DNA from 2 places in the Kitasatospora sp. NPDC059722 genome. Region 1 is predicted to be linked to the other one. Evidence: riboswitches for the same ligand, from Rfam matches in the RefSeq annotation. Region 1 holds a riboswitch; the other holds the start of a gene.
The links. Region 1 has a riboswitch for S-adenosylmethionine ahead of ACFV4F_RS15910 (aminotransferase class V-fold PLP-dependent enzyme). Riboswitches for the same ligand answer to the same signal wherever they lie in the genome.
Positions count from the first base shown of each region.

Region 2: another riboswitch for S-adenosylmethionine. It lies ahead of thrC (threonine synthase); the one in region 1 lies ahead of ACFV4F_RS15910 (aminotransferase class V-fold PLP-dependent enzyme).

Region 1 covers NZ_JBHWGD010000020.1:67,159-71,429, reverse strand. Annotated here, with positions in the region: gene ACFV4F_RS15920 (hypothetical protein) at 303-728, shown strand; gene trpD (anthranilate phosphoribosyltransferase) at 845-1,921, shown strand; SAM riboswitch class IV at 2,031-2,148, shown strand; gene ACFV4F_RS15910 (aminotransferase class V-fold PLP-dependent enzyme) at 2,201-3,565, shown strand; gene ACFV4F_RS15905 (Lrp/AsnC ligand binding domain-containing protein) at 3,576-3,857, opposite strand; gene ACFV4F_RS15900 (rhomboid family intramembrane serine protease) at 3,899-4,271, opposite strand, start outside.
Region 2 covers NZ_JBHWGD010000112.1:1,588-5,858, reverse strand. Annotated here, with positions in the region: gene ACFV4F_RS37820 (ubiquitin-like small modifier protein 1) at 162-440, opposite strand; gene thrC (threonine synthase) at 464-1,744, opposite strand; SAM riboswitch class I at 1,762-1,894, opposite strand; gene ACFV4F_RS37810 (glucosyl-3-phosphoglycerate synthase) at 2,037-3,065, shown strand; gene ACFV4F_RS37805 (trehalose-6-phosphate synthase) at 3,331-4,271, shown strand, end outside.

The DNA.
Region 1 (4,271 bases):
ACGGTACCTGAGCAGCGGCGTGTCCCTTTTCTGACGGTTCCTCGGAGGGCCCTTGGACCCCGTTGCCCAGCGTGTCGATGCACGGTCGGCGCAGTGCCCGGAGGTAGGGGAGCGGGCCCGGCTGTCGGCCGTCCGGGTGGACTGCGCGTGGCCGGGTGACGGGGCGTCCTCCGGGCGGGTGAGCCCCGGGCGCGGCGCCTTGAGGAGGAACGCGCGCGGGGGAGGGCTCGGCCGGGGGTGATCCGGAGTAGCATCCGGGTCAGGCGAACGTGGTCCGGATCACACTTGAGGGAGCAGGGTCAATGGCGTACACGACCGATGAGACGCTCACCGTCCTCGTCTACAGCGACGACCGCAACACCCGCGAGCAGGTGCTGACGGCGCTCGGCCGCCGGCCCGCCGAGGATCTGCCGGAGCTGTCCTACCTGGAGTGCGCGACCACCCCCGCGGTGCTGCGGGCGCTGGAGAAGGGCGGCGTCGACCTCTGCATCCTGGACGGCGAGGCGGTGCCGGCCGGCGGGCTCGGACTCGGGCGCCAGCTCAAGGACGAGATCTACGGTTGCCCGCCGGTGCTGGTGCTGATCGGCCGGCCGCAGGACTCCTGGCTGGCCGCCTGGAGCCGGGCCGACGCGGCGATCTCGCGCCCGGTCGACCCGGTCGCACTGGCCGGGGCGGTGGCCACGCTGCTGCGGGCGCGCCTGGCCAAGCGGGCCCCCGCGACGCGCTGAGCGGCGCCGTCTCAGTACTAGAGAAGACAGGGCCGGAGGTACCCCGCTGCTCGATAGGCTGACTCCATCCGTACGGACGTCCCCCCTGGGGGAACCGACAACAGCTGGAGTCAGCCATGGTGAACGTGAACCCTGCGAACGGTGGTACCGACCCCGCGCAGGTGGTCCGCACCTGGCCGGACCTCCTGGCGGCGCTGTTGAAGGGGGAGGACCTCGACCGCTCGGCCACCGCGTGGGCGATGGACCGGATCATGAGCGGCGAGGCGTCCCCCGTCCAGGTCGCCGGGTTCATGGTGGCGCTGCGGGCCAAGGGCGAGACGGTCGACGAGATCAGCGGCCTGGTGGACGCGATGTACGCGCACGCCGAGCCGCTGGACATCCCGGGCCCGGCGGTGGACATCGTCGGTACCGGCGGCGACCGCGCCAAGACCGTCAACATCTCCACGATGTCCGCGATCGTCGCCGCGGCCGCCGGTGCCAAGGTGGTCAAGCACGGCAACCGGGCGTCCTCCTCGGCGAGCGGGTCGTCGGACGTGCTGGAGAAGCTCGGCATCGCCCTGGACCTGTCGGCCCGGCGGGTCGCCGAGGTGGCCGAGGAGGTCGGGCTCACCTTCTGCTTCGCGGCGAGGTTCCACCCGTCGATGCGGCACGCCGCCACCGCCCGGCGCGACCTCGGGGTGCCGACCGCGTTCAACATCCTCGGCCCGCTGACCAACCCGGCGAAGGTCACCGCGCACGCCGTCGGCTGCTTCGACACCCGGCTCGCCGGGCTGATCGCGGGCGTCCTCGCCCGGCGCGGCTCCACGGCGCTGGTCTTCCGCGGCGACGACGGCCTGGACGAGCTGACCGTCACCACGACGTCGCAGGTGTGGATCGTGCGGGACGGCATCGTCACCGAGACCGCCTTCGACCCGCGGGACGTCGGCATCGAGCTCGTCGGCATCGAGGCGCTCCGCGGGGCGGACGCCTCCTACAACGCCGAGGTCGCGCGCCGGCTGCTGGCCGGGGAGCGCGGGCCGGTGCGGGACGCCGTCCTGCTCAACACGGCGGCGGCGCTGGTGGCGCTGGACCTGACGGACGCGCCGCTCGCCGAGCAGCTGGCGGCCGGCATGGAGCGGGCCGCGGCGGCCGTGGACTCGGGCGCGGCGCAGGAGCTGCTGCGGCGCTGGTCGGAGGCCACCGGCCGGGACTGACAAGCGAGTTGAGGGGCCCGTGGCAGTTCGTCGCCGCGGGCCCCTTCGGCTGTCCGGATGGTGGATGCCTGTTTGACCACCGGGCGGACGCGACCTAGAGTCCTGTCCAGGTCATGAGTGACAGCGACAAGCCCCAGCTTGCTGTCCGGCAACCCTCCGTCCGTGGCGGGGTGCCCTGGGTGAGGACCGGGCCGCGCGGCGAACCGTCCGCGAGGCAAGCGCGGACGCCCGACGACTAGCACTCCCGGGGTCCCTCGACCTCCGAAGGAGTGCATCCTCATGTCCCTTGCCACCGAAATCTGCGCCCCCCTGGCCGTCCTCGGCCACGACGTCCAGGTGCCGCTCGTCAACGGCGAGAAGGTCGGCTACGCGCCGCTCGACTACGCGGCCAGCTCGCCGGCGCTGCAGCGGGTGTGGGACGACGTCGCCGCGTACGCCCCCTACTACGGCAGCGTGCACCGCGGCGCCGGGTACCTCTCGCAGCTGTCCACCGACCTGTTCGAGCAGAGCCGCCGGACCGTCGGCGAGTTCCTCGGCCTGCGCGAGGGCGACCAGGTGGTCTTCACCCGGGCCACCACCGACTCGCTCAACCTGCTCGCCGCCGCGCTGCCGGCCGGCACCCGGGTGTTCGCGTTCGAGACCGAGCACCACGCCTCGCTGCTGCCCTGGGCCCACGCCGGGCTCGACGTCACCTACCTGCGCGCTCCCCGCTCGCACGCCGAGGCCGTCGCCGCGCTGGACGCCGCGCTCGCCGGGGCGCCCGAGGGCCCGAAGCTGCTGTGCGTCACCGGCGCCTCGAACGTCACCGGCGAGCTGTGGCCGGTCGCCGAGCTCACCGCGACCGCGCACCGGCACGGCGCCCGGGTGGTGCTGGACGCCGCGCAGCTCGCCCCGCACCACCGGGTCTCGGTGGCCGAGCTGGACGTCGACTGGATCGCCTTCTCCGGCCACAAGATCTACGCGCCGTTCGGCGCCGGGGTGCTGGCCGGCCGGGCGGACTGGCTGGACGCGGCCGAGCCGTACCTGGCCGGCGGCGGTGCGACCCGGACGGTGGCCCGGGAGGCCGACGGTTCGGTGGCCGTCCAGTGGCACACCGGCCCGGCCCGGCACGAGGCCGGCTCGCCGAACGTCATCGGCGCCTACGCCATCGCGTCCGCCTGCCGGGCGCTGAGCGAGGCCGGCTTCGACGCGCTGGAGGCCCGCGAGCAGGCGCTGATCGCCCGGCTCACGGCCGGGCTGGCGGAGATCCCGCAGGTCAAGGTGCTGAGCCTGTTCGGCTCCGACTCGGCGCGGGTGGGCGTGCTGTCCTTCGTCGTCCGGGGCTGGAACAGCTCGCACTTCTCGGCCGCGCTCTCCGCCGAGTACGGCATCGGCGTGCGCGACGGGCTGTTCTGCGCGCACCCGCTGGTGCGCACGCTGCTCGGCGACGAGGACGTGGCGCCGTCCGAGTGCGGCGCGCCGGAGCCGTCGCTGCCGGGCGAGCGCAGCCTGAACGCCATCCGGGTCAGCTTCGGCGCCGGGACCCCGGACGAGCACGTCGACCGCTTCCTGACCGCCGTCCGCGAGCTGGTCACGGACGGCGCGGCGTGGAACTACCGGAACGAGGGCGGCCGTTGCGTCGCCGACACTCGCCGTGAGGACTGAGGACTGAGGACTACTCGTCCAGGCCGAGCGCGAACGCGGCCTCCAGGTCGTGCTGGGAGTAGGTGCGGAAGGCGATCTGGGTCTCGGTGTGGGCGACGCCCGGGACCTTGTTCAGCCGGCCCGGGATGACGTCGGCCAGGTCGTCGTGCTTGCGCACCCGCACCATCGCGACCAGGTCGTAGCCGCCGGTCACCGAGTACACCTCGCTGACGCCCTCGATGGCGGCGATGGCCTCGGCGATCTCCGGGATGCGGTCGACACTGGTCTTGATCAGGACGATGGCGGTGATCACTGTTCCGGCTCCTTCGTGGGGTGGCGCCAGCGTATCGGGCCTCAGCCGGGTCGTCTCGGGGGGTGACCGACGACGGTGCAGGCGTAGAGGAAGCCGGCGCAGAAGCCGATCACGTGGACCAGGTAGGCGACCCCGGGCCCGGCCGAGTGCACCGACCACCACTGCAGGGCGAACCAGAGGCCCAGCACCAGCCAGGCCGGGAACCGCAGCGGCAGGAAGAGCAGCAGCGGGACGAGCGTCGTCACCCGGGAGCGCGGGTGGAAGCGCAGGTAGGCGCCCAGGACGGCGGAGATCGCGCCGGAGGCTCCGATCAGGACGCGGGTGGAGTCCGCCGAGTGCGCCTCGGCGAGGGCGAAGCCGTACGTCGCGAGGCTCCCGGCGGCCAGGTAGAAGAGGAGGAAGCGGGCCCGGCCG
Region 2 (4,271 bases), on a different contig from region 1:
GGGGGGGGGCCCCCCCCCCCCCCGCGGGGGCCCGCGCCGGGCGCGCCGCGCGCCGGCCGGGGGGGGGGGCGCGCCCCCCCCCCCCCCCCCCCCCCCCCCCCCCCCCCCCACCGACGCCCGCCCCCCCCCCCCGCGCGCCCCCGGTCGGAGCGGGGCGCGGCTCAGCAGCCGCCGGCCACCGCCGGAATGATCGAGACGCTGGCACCGTCCTTGATCTCGGTCGCCAGTCCCTCGGCGAATCGCACGTCGTCGTCGTTCACGTACACGTTCACGAAACGGCGCAGCTTGCCGGTGTCGTCCAGGATGCGCGCGGAGATGCCCGCGTGGTTCTTCTCCAGGTCGGCGATGACGTCGCCCAGGGTCCCGCCGTCGGCGGTGACCTCGGCGGACCCGCCGGTGTAGGTGCGCAGGATGGTGGGGATGCGGACGGTGGCGCTCATGGGTGGCTCTCCTCGTGGGGGAATCAGGCGGACGCGAGGCCGGCGGTGCGGAAGGACTCCAGCGTCGGGCGGATGACCGCGGTCATCCCGGCATCGGCGACGGCGTCCAGGGTCTTGAGGCCGTCACCGGTGTTGATCGCGACGGTCTCCTTGGCCGGATCCAGCTGCCCGGTCTCGACCAGCTTCTTGAGCACGCCGACGGTCACCCCGCCCGCGGTCTCGGCGAAGATGCCCTCGGTGCGGGCCAGCAGCCGGATGGCGGCCACCACCTCGGCGTCGGTGACGTCCTCGACCGCTCCGCCGGTGCGCCGCGCGATGTCCAGCACGTACGGGCCGTCCGCCGGGTTGCCGATCGCCAGCGACTTGGCGATGGTGTCCGGCTTCACCGGCTTGATCACGTCCCGGCCGGCCTTGAACGCCGCGGAGACCGGCGAGCAGCCCTCGGCCTGGGCGCCGAAGATCCGGTACGGCCGGTCCTCGACCAGCCCGAGCTTGATCAGCTCCTGCAGGCCCTTGTCGATCTTCGTGAGCTGCGAGCCCGAGGCGATCGGGATGACGATCTGCTCCGGCAGCCGCCAGCCGAGCTGCTCGCAGATCTCGTACGCGAGCGTCTTGGAGCCCTCGCCGTAGTACGGGCGGAGGTTGACGTTGACGAAGCCCCAGCCCTCGCCGGCCGGGTCGCCGATCAGCTCCGAGCAGAAGCGGTTCACGTCGTCGTAGTTGCCCTCGATGCCGACCAGCTCGCCGCCGTACACACCGGCCATGACGACCTTGCCCTGCTCCAGGTCGTGCGGGATGAACACGCACGAGCGGAACCCGGCCCGGGCCGCCGCCGCACCCACCGCACCGGCCAGGTTGCCGGTCGACGAGCAGGAGAGCGTGGTGTAGCCGAAGGCGCGCGCGGCCTCGATCGCGCAGGCCACCACGCGGTCCTTGAACGAGTGCGTCGGGTTCCCCGAGTCGTCCTTCACGTACAGGTTCGCGGTGAACCCGAGCTCGCGACCGAGGTTGTCCGCCTTGACCAGCGGGGTCCAGCCGGGATTCAGGTTCGGCTTCGAAGCGACGTCCGCGGGCACCGGCAGCAGCGGCGCGTAGCGCCAGATCGACGCGGGCCCGGCCTCGATGCGCTTGCGCAGCTCCTCGGCGGCCTCGCTCCCGAACTCGTACGCGATCTCCAGCGGCCCGAAGCACTCCACACAGGCGAAGCTCGGACCGAGCGGGAAGCGGGTGCCGCACTCCCGACAGGACAGGGCGGTGGCGGGGCCGAGATCCACGGATGCGGGTGCGACTGTGTCGATAGCCATGATGGCGGAGGCCTCTCTCCTCATCTTCCCCGTGGTGCGGGCGCACCACGGGCCGGAATTGGCACCTGTCCCGCCGGGGCCTGGTGAAAGCCGCGCGAGAAGGTTGCCGGGACGTCAACGGGCCGTTCCCTCAGTCCCTCTGGATGAGCATGTGAAGTTGTCGTCAGCGGTGACCCCGGCGTGCGAAGGTCCGACCGCTGTACGAAGACTGTATCCGAAGGCGCCGAGCCCGAAAGGGACCGTCCGCCACGCGAGATGGCCCGTTCCACCCCGATCCGCCGAGGAGAGTCCCGTGCCCGCCGAACCGACCCCCGCACTCCTCCCGCAGGCGGCCTCCTGGCTGGGCCGCCGCTCGTGGAGCGCGGCCGACCGGCCGGTCGACACCCTCCTGGCGGCCAAGCGCCGCACCGGCCACACCGTCAGCGTCGTCCTGCCCGCCCTCGACGAGGCGGCCACCGTCGGCGACATCGTCCGCACGATCCGGCGCGAGCTGATGGAGCGCCTCCCCCTCGTCGACGAGCTCGTCGTCGTCGACTCAGGCTCCGCCGACGACACCGCCGCCGTGGCCGCCGCGGCCGGCGCCCGGGTCGTGCCGCGCGACGGGATCCTGCCCCGGCTGCCCGCCGTGCCCGGCAAGGGCGAGGTGCTGTGGCGCTCGCTGCTGGTCACCCGCGGCGACATCGTCTGCTTCGTCGACGCCGACCTGCGCGAGTTCGACCCCGCCTTCGTCTCCGGCACCGTCGGCCCGCTGCTCACCGAGCCGGACATCCAGCTGGTCAAGGCCATGTACGACCGCCCGCTCGAAGTCAGCGGCTCCGCCGGGGACCCTGACGCGGTCTTCCCGGCCGGCGGTGGCCGGGTGACCGAACTGGTCGCCCGCCCCCTCCTCAACCTGCACTGGCCGGAACTCGCCGGTTTCGTCCAGCCGCTCGGCGGCGAGTACGCGGCCCGCCGCGTACTGCTCGAACGGCTCCCCTTCCCCACCGGCTACGGCGTCGAACTCGGCCTCCTGGTCGACGCGTTGGAGCTCGTCGGCCTCGACGCCCTGGCCCAGGTCGACGTCGGCGTCCGCCACCACCGCCACCAGGACGGCCAGGCCCTCGGCCGGATGGCCGCCACCATCTACCGGACCGCGCTGGAACGCCTCGACCGCGCCCACCGCCTCAAGGCGTCGGCCGACCTCGTCCACCCGCTGCTCACGCAGTTCACCCGCGACCCGGAGACCCGCGCGTTCACCGCCCACACGCACCCCGTGACGGCCACGGAACGCCCCCCGATGCACACCGTCCCCGAGTACGCGAAGCGCCGCACCGACGAGTGACAGACCCGAGCAGTGCGGCCGCTGCGATCTCGCCGGTTGTCCGGCGATTGGTTTGCGACGTCTGCCGACCGGCAACGTACCAACCGTGACTCCTCCCCCTCTCGACGAGGAGGCTTCCCACTCGACCCCTGCGGAGCCTCATGGCGGCCAAGCCCTGACCGCTGCATGTCGCAGGTCTTCGACGGTACGGCCGCGCTGCGCTCCGCTCCGCCGTACGCTCGGATTCCACCCCGAAGGGTGAACGGGTAGACCCAGAAGAGGACTCATGGCCGATTCATCGACCAAACGTTCGAGCGCGACCGTGCTGGTGGCGTCCAACCGCGGACCGGTCTCCTTCAGCACCGCGGACGACGGCACGCTGACCCTCAAACGCGGTGGCGGAGGCCTGGTCTCCGGCCTCTCCGCGATCGACGACCCGAACGCCGTCTGGGTGTGCGCCGCCCTGGGCGACGCGGACCGCCGGGCCGCCCGCGAAGCCCCCCACGGCCGCCTCGACCTGGCCGGCCACGACGTCGGCGGACAGGCCGTCCGGATGCTGGACATCGACCCGGAGACCTTCGCCCGCGCCTACAACGGCGTCGCCAACTCGACCCTCTGGTTCGTCAGCCACCTGCTCTACGCCACGCCCACCGCCCCCGCCTTCGACGCCGGCTTCCGCACCGAGTGGGCCGCCTACGAGACGTACAACCGGGCCTTCTCGGACGCCCTCGCGGCCGAGGCCGCCCCGAACGCCGCCGTCCTGGTCCAGGACTACCACCTGTCCCTCACCCCGGCCCTGCTCCGCGCGGCCCGCCCCGACCTGCGCATCGGCCACTTCTCCCACACCCCGTGGGCCCCGCCCGAGTACTTCCGGCTCCTCCCGGACGACGTGGCCAGGGCCGTCCTCACCGGCATCCTCGGCGCCGACCGGGCCGGCTTCCTCACCGAACGCTGGGCGAGGGCCTTCGCCGCGTGCTGCGAGGAGATCCTGCACGCGACCGTCGACCACGACGCCCTCACCATCACCCACGACGGCCGCACGACCCGCCTCGGCGTGCACGCCCTGGGCGCCGACGCCGACTTCCTGCGCGAGCGCGCCCACCGCCCGGACGTCGACGAGCGCCTCGCCGCCCTGCGCGAGGCCGTCGGCGACCGGCGCACGATCGTCCGGGTCGACCGCACCGAACTCAGCAAGAACATCGTCCGGGGCCTGCTCGCCTACCGCCA